Regions from separate parts of the Streptomyces sp. NPDC058289 genome, predicted to be linked through region 3. Evidence: riboswitches for the same ligand, from Rfam matches in the RefSeq annotation. Region 3 holds a riboswitch; each other region holds the start of a gene.
What was found. Region 3 has a riboswitch for cyclic di-AMP ahead of ACFVX6_RS01205 (peptidoglycan DD-metalloendopeptidase family protein). Riboswitches for the same ligand answer to the same signal wherever they lie in the genome.
Positions count from the first base shown of each region.

Region 1: linked by a shared signal. The riboswitch ahead of ACFVX6_RS13155 (M23 family metallopeptidase) and the one ahead of ACFVX6_RS01205 (peptidoglycan DD-metalloendopeptidase family protein) in region 3 are both predicted to bind cyclic di-AMP.
Region 2: linked by a shared signal. The riboswitch ahead of ACFVX6_RS00550 (transglycosylase family protein) and the one ahead of ACFVX6_RS01205 (peptidoglycan DD-metalloendopeptidase family protein) in region 3 are both predicted to bind cyclic di-AMP.

Region 1 covers NZ_JBHVYI010000020.1:81,031-84,194, forward strand. Annotated here, with positions in the region: gene ACFVX6_RS13145 (M16 family metallopeptidase) at 1-47, shown strand, start outside; gene ACFVX6_RS13150 (M16 family metallopeptidase) at 80-1,447, shown strand; cyclic di-AMP (ydaO/yuaA leader) riboswitch at 1,674-1,833, shown strand; gene ACFVX6_RS13155 (M23 family metallopeptidase) at 1,846-2,640, shown strand; gene ACFVX6_RS13160 (GntR family transcriptional regulator) at 2,824-3,164, shown strand, end outside.
Region 2 covers NZ_JBHVYI010000001.1:124,703-127,866, forward strand. Annotated here, with positions in the region: gene ACFVX6_RS00545 (transglycosylase family protein) at 79-1,197, shown strand; cyclic di-AMP (ydaO/yuaA leader) riboswitch at 1,474-1,646, shown strand; gene ACFVX6_RS00550 (transglycosylase family protein) at 1,649-2,359, shown strand; gene eno (phosphopyruvate hydratase) at 2,680-3,164, shown strand, end outside.
Region 3 covers NZ_JBHVYI010000002.1:65,282-68,445, reverse strand. Annotated here, with positions in the region: gene ACFVX6_RS01210 (tyrosine-protein phosphatase) at 1-649, opposite strand, end outside; cyclic di-AMP (ydaO/yuaA leader) riboswitch at 965-1,160, shown strand; gene ACFVX6_RS01205 (peptidoglycan DD-metalloendopeptidase family protein) at 1,165-2,157, shown strand; gene ACFVX6_RS01200 (winged helix DNA-binding domain-containing protein) at 2,224-3,164, shown strand, end outside.

The sequences.
Region 1 (3,164 bases), on a different contig from region 3:
TCGAAGAGACCGACGCGAGCGACGAGAACGAGGGGGCGGAGCAGTGAGCGACACCGCAGCCGACACCGCAGCCGTCACGATGACCTTCCACCCGCGCCCCGAGGCCGGCGAGCCGCAGCCGTGGGCCTTCCCGGCCCCCGAGCGCGGGGTACTGGCCAACGGCCTGACCCTGCTGCGCTGCCACCGCCCGGGCCAGCAGGTGGTCGCGGTCGAGATCAACCTCGCCGCCCCGCTCGACGCGGAGCCCGAGGGCCTCGACGGCGTGGCCACGATCATGGTGCGCGCCCTGTCCGAGGGCACCGACAAGCGCTCCGCCGAGGAGTTCGCCGCCGAGCTGGAGCGCTGCGGCGCCACCCTCGACGCGCACGCCGACCACCCCGGCCTGCGGGTCTCCCTGGAGGTCCCGGCCTCCCGCCTGCACAAGGCGCTGGGCCTGGTCGCCGAGGCGCTGCGCGCGCCGGCCTTCGCCGACGCCGAGGTCGACCGCCTGGTGCGCAACAGGCTCGACGAGATCCCGCACGAGAGCGCCAACCCGCAGCGCCGCGCCGCCAAGCAGCTCTCCAAGGAGCTCTTCCCGGCCACCCTGCGGATGTCCCGCCCGCGCCAGGGCACCGAGGAGACGGTCGCCCGCATCGACTCCGCGGCCGTACGGGCCTTCTACGAGGCCCACGTGCGCCCCGCGACCGCCACCGCGGTGGTCGTCGGCGACCTGACCGGCATCGACCTGGACGCCGTCCTGGCCGACACCCTGGGCGCGTGGACCGGCGACACCACCGCCCCGCGCCCGGTTCCGCCGATCACCGCGGACGACACGGGCCGCGTGGTCATCGTGGACCGGCCCGGCGCGGTCCAGACGCAGCTGCTGATCGGCCGCATCGGGGCGGACCGGCACGACCGGGTCTGGGCGCCCCAGGTGCTCGGTACGTACTGCCTGGGCGGCACGCTCACCTCCCGGCTGGACAAGGTGCTGCGCGAGGAGAAGGGGTACACGTACGGCGTGCGCGCCTTCGGCCAGGTGCTGCGCTCCACCGCCGACGGCAAGGGCGCCTCGATGCTCGCCATCAGCGGCTCGGTGGACACCCCCAACACCGGCCCGGCCCTGGACGACCTCTGGACGGTGCTGCGCACCCTCGCGGAGGGCGGCCTGACCGACGCCGAACGGGACGTGGCCGTGCAGAACTTGGTGGGGGTGGCCCCGCTGAAGTTCGAGACGGCCGCCTCCGTCGCGGGCACCCTCGCCGACCAGGTCGAGCAGGAGCTGCCGGACGACTACCAGGCGCAGTTGTACGCGCGGCTGGCCGAAACCGGGACGGTGGAGGCCACTTCGGCGGTCGTCAACGCCTTCCCGGTGGACCGTCTGGTCACGGTCCTGGTCGGCGACGCCTCGCAGATCGAGGAGCCGGTGCGGGCCCTCGGGATCGGCGCAGTGACCGTGGTCACCAACTGATCGTCAGTTGATCTCCGGCGGGCCGTCAACTGGCCCGCTGTTCAAGGGGCCCTGGTGGATTGTCCACCAGGGCCCTTTTTGGGCTCGATGTCCCTTTAGTGGTGTGGTTGCTTGTATGTGGTGTGGCGTACGCAACAAAAGGGCGTGTCTGTTTGGCGATTGACTGATGATCCGCCTAGCGTCGGCCGTGCTGTTCGTCAGTTGTAACCGCCGCGTCCGCGGCACCGGACAGCGATCGCCGAGTCCCCGTCAGGCGCGAGCCTGGGGAGCCGGGGACCCACTTGTGTCCCTGGGGTGAATCGGACCGCCTCGCAAGAGGGGGCCCGTAGGAGACCTTCCTGCTCCGAACCCGTCAGCTAACCCGGTAGGCGAGAGGGAAGGAAAGGATCAGCCCCTTCATGGCGTTTGGCAGTCGCGTTGCCGGCAAGCACCGTGGTTCGAGTCGTCTGAGCCGCAAGACCGCCGGATATGCCGGCATAGCCGCCCTCGCCACCACTGGTGTCGTCGGCTCCCTGGCCGGTCCCGCGTTCGCCGCGGACCAGTCCCCCTCCATCGAGGACACCGGCACCCTCAACACCATCGTGGTGGCCGACGAGCTCGCCGGTGACGTCGAGGCCCAGGCCCAGTCCCAGCAGCGGGCCGCCGAGGCCGCCGCCGCCAAGGCGCAGGCCGAGGCCGACGCCAAGCAGCGGGCCGCCGAGGCCAAGGCGAAGGCCGAAGCCCAGGCCAAGGCCGACCGCGAGGCCGCCGAGCGCGCCGCCCGCGAAGAGGAGCGCAAGCGCCTCAACACCTTCGTGTCCCCGCTCGACGACACCTACGTCAGCACCCAGTACCACGCGGGTGGCGGCATGTGGTCCTCCGGCAGCCACACGGGCATCGACTTCCACGCCGCCTCCGGCACCGAGGTGCACGCCGTGGGCCTCGGCACCGTGGTCGAGGCGGGCTACGGCGGTGCGTACGGCAACAACGTCGTCATCAAGCACGCCGACGGCACGTACACCCAGTACGGCCACATGTCCTCGCTGAGCGTCTCCGTCGGCCAGCAGGTCACCCCGGGCCAGAAGATCGGCCTGTCGGGCTCCACGGGCAACTCCAGCGGCCCGCACCTGCACTTCGAGGCCCGCACCGGCGCCGACTACGGTTCGGACATCAACCCGGTCACGTACCTGCGCTCGCACGGCGTCAACGTCTGACCCGCTGCGCTCCGCACCACACGTCTTCCGCGAAGGCCCCGGCTCTCAGAGTCGGGGCCTTCGTCGTACTTCGTGCTTCGCGGTGTGTGAATGTTTCGTATTTCCGGCCGTCCTCGGAAATTATCGTGTGTTGCAATAGAGTCGCAACGCGCACAGCCATACGAAAAAGGCGGAGGTCCGGTCTTGCGTATTCCCGCGCACACGGTATGCACAGCGGTCCGCGACGACATCGTCTCCGGGGTGTTCGGGCCCGGCGCCCGGCTGACCGAGGAGGTGCTGGCCCGCCGGTACGGGGTCTCGCGCGTCCCGGTGCGCGAGGCGCTGCGCACGCTGGAGTCCGAGGGGTTCGTGACCACCCGCCGGCACGCGGGTGCCTGCGTGGCCGAGCCGACCGAGCAGGAGGCTGCCGACCTCCTGGAGCTGCGGATGCTCCTGGAGCCCCTCGCGGCCGCCCGGGCGGCCCGGCGGCGCAGCGAGGCCCACCTCAAGGTGCTGCGCGGCCTGGTCAGGCTGGGCCAGGAGCG
Region 2 (3,164 bases), on a different contig from region 3:
TCTGCCGTTACCCCGCCGTTATGCGAAAGGTGCAGCCTCATGCGTTCCGGGAACGGCCGCCACAGACGCCCCCGACAAGTGCCCGCACTTGTCGTCACCGCCGGAGTCACCGGCACCGCACTCGCCCTGCCGCTGCTCGCGGCCACCGGCGCGAGCGCCGCGGAGACCTCCACATGGGACAAGGTCGCCGAGTGTGAGAGCGGTGGCACGTGGAGTGCCAACTTCGGCGGCGGCACCTACGGCGGGCTGCAGTTCAGCCAGGAGCAGTGGAAGAACGCCGGCGGGCTCGACTTCGCCGAGCGCGCCGACCTCGCCAGCCGCTCCCAGCAGATCGCCGTGGCCGAACGGGTACTGGCTTCCCAGGGCCCCCAGGCGTGGCCGCTGTGCGGAGTGCCGGCCGGTCTGACGCAGGACGCGCCGGCCGCCGTGGTGGACCCGGGTCTGCCCAGCGGTTCCGGATCCGCCACCCCCGCCCCGTCCCGCCCGGACGACTCCGTGCCCCACACCGGCACGGGCAAGCCGTCCACGGACTTCGGTGCCCCGACGCCCGAGAGCCCGGCTCCGTCGGCCCCGTCGGAGTCGCCACTTCCGGACTATCCGATCGGCGTGCCCGGCGAACTGCCCGTCATGCCCGCTCCGGACCTCCAGGCACCGCCTCCCGGGCTCCCGGGCGACCCGACGGCTCCCACGAGCCCCGTGGACCCCACCGCCCCGGTGGGCCCCGTCACTCCGGCGGACCCCACGACTCCGCCGCCGTCCGTGGACCCGACCGCGCCGGTGGACCCGACGGCTCCCGTGACCCCGTCGGTTCCGGGGGACTCGGCGAACCCGACGAACCCTGGCAATTCGGTGAACCCAGGCATTCCGGCAATTCCGGTCAACCCGGTTGATCCCACGGCCCCGACGACTCCGGCCGCCCCCGGCGATTCCGCTGCCCCGAGCGCTCCGGCGACCCCCGGCGCGACCGAGGGCGGCGGAAAGCACCGCGGCCAGGCGGCGGTCGAGACGCCCGCCGCGCCTGACGCCTCGTCGGAGCCGACGTACACCGTGAAGGCGGGCGACAGCCTCATCACGATCGCGGACGCCAACGGAGTGAAGGGCGGCTGGAAGGGGCTCTACGAGGCCAACGAGCAGGTCATCGGCGGCGATGCAGACCTGATCAAGCCCGGTCAGAACCTGGATCTAACGCACCAATAAGGGCACTTAAGGCGTCCGGAACCAGCTGATTGTCCGTTTTCTGTAAGTGAGACATGTGTCTCTTCAGGTCAACTGGCGTGTCCGGCCCGGACGGTTCCGCAAACCCCGCCCTCACCTGCGCAAACACCCTTCCGGGGAGCGCAAGTAGGCACCGCTTCCCCCCGATGTTCCTCGTTGAACATCGGGGGGAGACCTGTCTACCTTCTGAATCGCTCGCCACCGCGGGCTCCTTCGACCGCATCGCCGAATCCTGCCGGCGGACGGAGGGAACACTCGTCGCGTAAAGCGCCGAAGGCAGGAGCGGGGGAACCAAGGTAGGCGCCGGTAGCGGCCGTTGAGAGACGGTCACATCAGCCGGCTAGGGGTTAAGCCAAGCGCTAGGTCGCTCGGCCGGGCACTCACTCGCCCGAACCCGACAGCTCACCTCGTAGGCGTCGGTGAGGAGAACTCCATGCTGCTTTCGGGCAAGGGCAAGCACCGTCGCGGCTCCAAGGCCGTCCGCATCGTCACGCTCGCCGGTGTCGCCGGCGTCGCCGTGGCCGCGCCGCTGATGGCCGCGGGCACCGCTTCCGCTGCGACCGCCGGTGAATGGGACCGCGTCGCCGCGTGCGAGTCCGGCGGCAACTGGTCCATCAACACGGGCAACGGCTACTACGGCGGCCTGCAGTTCTCGTCCTCCACGTGGGCCGCGTACGGCGGCAAGTCGTACGCCGCGCAGGCCAACCAGGCCTCCAAGTCGCAGCAGATAGCCATCGCCGAGAAGGTCCTCAAGGGCCAGGGCAAGGGCGCCTGGCCGTCCTGTGGCGTGGGCCTGTCGAACTCCTCCTACACCGGCGGCTCGGCGGAGACCCCCTCCAAGCCGAAGACCCAGCCGAAGGCTGCGCCGAAGCAGGAGAAGAAGGCCGAGCCGAAGAAGGAGACCAAGCGCGTCGAGGCTCCGACCACCCGCTCCGAGCGTCCGGCCGTCGCGCCCGAATCCCCCAAGAGCGCTGCCCCCAAGACGGGCAACGGCTCCTACGAGGTCAAGTCCGGCGACACGCTGGGTGCGATCGCCGACGCGAACAACGTGTCCGGTGGCTGGGAGAAGCTCTTCGAGCTCAACAAGGACATCGTCTCGGACGCCGACCTGATCTTCCCGGGTCAGAAGCTGAACCTCAGCTGAAACATGTGAGAACGGTCGTGGCCGCTTCGGCGACGCGCAGTAGTTCCACACGTAGCTCCACCACGTAATTCCACCGCCCGGCGCGCAACCCCCTTCGCGCCGGGCGGTGCTGTGTGCGGGCGCGCTCGGCCTGACGGACCCTCCGGATCGCCGATGATCAAGGGTCCTATGTCCTGTAAGAGGGGCATTCAGGCCCTTTTTCGTCCCAGGACCCGGGCGGTCGGCTGGCCGAGTGCCCGGAGCCGGTTAGGCTCTAAGCGGCAAGGCCATCCCACGGCCTGACATGCCACCGCACACCCAGCGTCACATCCCAGAAGGAGATGCTCGTGCCGTCCATCGACGTCGTCGTAGCCCGGGAAATCCTGGACTCCCGAGGCAATCCCACGGTCGAGGTCGAGGTGGGCCTCGACGATGGCAGCACCGGCCGTGCTGCAGTCCCGTCCGGCGCCTCCACCGGAGCGTTCGAAGCCGTAGAGCTCCGCGACGGTGACCCCAACCGCTACATGGGCAAGGGCGTCGAGAAGGCGGTCCTCGCCGTCATCGAGCAGCTCGGCCCGGAGCTCGTCGGCTACGACGCCACCGAGCAGCGCCTGATCGACCAGGCGATGATCGACCTGGACGCCACCGAGAACAAGGGCTCCCTCGGCGCCAACGCCATCCTCGGTGTCTCCCTCGCCGTCGCGCACGCCGCGTCCGAGGCCTCCGACCTCCCGCTCTTCCGCTACCTCGGCGGCCCGAACGCGCACCTGCTGCCCGTTCCGATGATGAACATCCTGAACGGTGGGTCGCACGCCGACTCCAACGT
Region 3 (3,164 bases):
CGCGGGCCTCGGGCGCATCGCTGCCCCGGCGGACCCGGTAGCGGTTGTGCGGGGCGTTCGACTCCAGGTAGTCCGCGACGATCGCCTCCCGCTCGACGCCCAGCGCGAGCAGGGTGACCGCGATCGACAGGCCGGCCCGGTCCTTCCCGGCGGCGCAGTGCATGAGGGCCGGGACGCTGTCCTCGGCGAGCGCGTGCACCACCCGGCTGTGCTCGGCGGTGCGGGTCCGGATGATCGTCCGGTACGAACGGGACATCCGCGCGGCGGCCTTGCCCTCGCCCAGGATCTCGCGGAGCTGTGCCAGGTCCCCGTCGCGGACCATCTTCCAGAACTCCCGGCCGTCGGCCGGATCCGACAGCGGAATGCCGACGTTGCGCACGCCGGGCAGCTCCACGTCCGGACCCTCCAGCGCGTGGTCGGCGCCGTTGCGGAAGTCGAAGACGGTGTGCAGCCCGAGGGACCCGAGGAACTCCGCGTCGCTTTCGGTGGCATGCGCCAGATGTCCGCTTCGGAACAGTCGTCCCGACTTGACCCGTCGACCGTCCGTGGTCGGCAATCCGCCCACGTCGCGGAAGTTGCGCACTCCGATCAGTGTCGGCTCCTGCGGCACCAGATCGGTGTGGGGACTCTGGGGTATCGGCTGGGTCACCGGGCTCCTCCGTGTCTTCGTCGTTGATGGTGTCCGAATTACGCCACTTGGCGGCAACTTGCCCTAGCGAGAGGCGAGATCGGACACGCCCCCGTGAGCCAGATCATACGGTGACGGTGAGTGGCTGATCGCGAATGGCGAATTGCCTTGCCGGGGCGGTTGTTGAAGGTGCGGAATGGACGCAGGGTGACCGGAATTCCGGCGGCTCGTCATCTTCAAGATTCTGTTGGGGAATTCATGACTTGTTCCCTGCGGCCGGACTCGATTACGTTCGCGATCGATCCGGACGGACCGCCTAATCCTGCCACCGACCGGAAACCGCACCCGACTATTCACGCGCGTGGCAGGAGCGGGGGAACCAGGTAAGCCGCTGTTCCGGATCTCCGGTTGAGATCTTTACAACGGGACAGCTCGGGGTGAAGCCGTACATGTGCTGTTCATCGGCACAGGGGCGGCCGGACATCTCCAGTCCGAACCCGACAGCTCACCTCGCAGGCGTCGGAGAGGAATTCGACATGTCCGGAACGGGTAAGCACCGCCGTCCCAAGTCCCGCTCGATATCCCGCGGGTTCGCCGCCGCGGGCACCGGTGGCGCGGCCCTCGCGCTTCCGCTGCTCGGCGCCACCGGCGCGCACGCCGCGGGTGTCCCGGCCGCGGCGCCCGCCGCCGCTCCGGTCCAGGCCCCGCAGGCCGTGGCTCTGCAGGCCGCCGCCGCGCTCCAGGCCGCGCCGGCCGCCGCGCAGGGCGCCCCCACCGTCTACACCGTGGTGCCGGGCGACTACCTCTCCAAGATCGCCGAGCGCCAGCACCTCACCGGTGGCTGGGAGCAGCTCTACGCGGACAACCTCGAGGCCGTGGGCACCGATCCGTCGCTGATCCACCCGGGCCTCCGGCTCACGCTCGGCGCGAAGGGTGCGGCTCCGGCCGCGGCGGCCGAAGCGCCGGCCGAAACGCCGAAGCGGGCCAAGAAGTCTGCTTCCTCCCCTTCCTCCGGTTCTTCCACTTCTGGCGATTCGTCGGATTCCTCCGATGGGGCCGCCGCGCCCGCCGCCAAGGCACCCGTCGCCAAGGCGCCCGCCAAGCAGCAGGGCGGCTCCACGTCGACCGGCTTCGTCGCCCCGGTCGGCGGCGGCACCTCCACCGCGTACAAGACCGCCGGCTCCATGTGGTCCAGCGGCTACCACACCGGGGTCGACTTCGCCGCGAGCTCCGGCACCACCGTCAAGGCGGTCGGCGCGGGCACCGTCGTCTCCGCCGGGTGGAGCGGCTCGTACGGCAACGAGGTCGTCATCCGGCACGCCGACGGCAAGTACAGCCAGTACGCGCACCTCTCCCAGCTGTCCGTCTCGTCCGGCCAGAGCGTCACCGGTGGCCAGAGCATCGGGCTCTCCGGCTCCACGGGCAACTCGACCGGCCCGCACCTGCACTTCGAGATCCGCACCGGGCCCTCGTACGGCTCGGACATCGACCCGCTGGCCTACCTCCGGTCGAAGGGCGTAAGCATCTGAATCCGAGGCGCTGTCGGAGGTGCCGGTTAGGCTGCACGTTTCGACAGGGGACGGGACGGTCGTGGCATGAAGGTCAGCGCCAGGGAGCTCAACCGCTCCACCCTCGCACGGCAGTTGCTGCTGCGGCGCGAGGCGATGGGCGTCGGTGACGCGGTCCGCCGGGTGGTCGCCCTGCAGGCGCAGCACGCGGCCTCGCCCTACCTCGCGCTGTGGAACCGGCTCGCCGGTTTCGACCCGGCCGACCTCGACGCCGCCTTCACGGGGCGCGAGGTCGTCAAGTCGACGCTGATGCGGCTGACCCTGCACGCCGTGCACGCGCAGGACTACCCGCCCTTCCGGGAGGCCGTGCAGCCGTCCGTACGGGCCGCCCGGCTCGGGACCCGCTTCACGGACTCGGGGCTGACCGCCGAGGACGCCGACGCCCTCGTGCCGGAGCTGCTGGACTTCGCCGACCGGCCCCGTACGACGGCGCAGTGCGAGGCCTGGCTCGGACAGCGGCTGGGAGCGGCGCCGCAGCCCGGAGCCTGGTGGGGGTTGCGGCAGTACGCGCCGCTGCTGCACGCGCCCACCGCCGCGCCGTGGTCGTTCGGGGAGCGCCCGTCGTACGTGGCGCCCCCCAGCCGCCCGCGCACGGTACCGGCGGACCCGGAGGCGGCGGAGGAGTCCCTGCGGACGCTGGTCCTGCGCTACCTGGAAGGATTCGGGCCGGCGTCGGCGGCGGACGTGGCGCAGTTCTCGCTGGTCCAGCGGGCCAGGGTCCGCCAGGCGCTGCGCGCGCTGGAGCTCTCCGGAAGGCTCGACCGGCTGGTGGGTCCGGAGGGCGAGGAGCTCTTCGACGTCCAGGACGCACCGCGTCCGGAGGAGGACACGCCCGCGCCGCCCCGGCTGATGGCCATGTGGGACAGCGTGCTGCTGGCCTACGCCGACCGGAGCCGCGTCGTCCCGCCGCAGTACCGCAAGCTCGTCGCACGGATGAACGGCGACACCCTGGCGACCCTGCTGGTCGA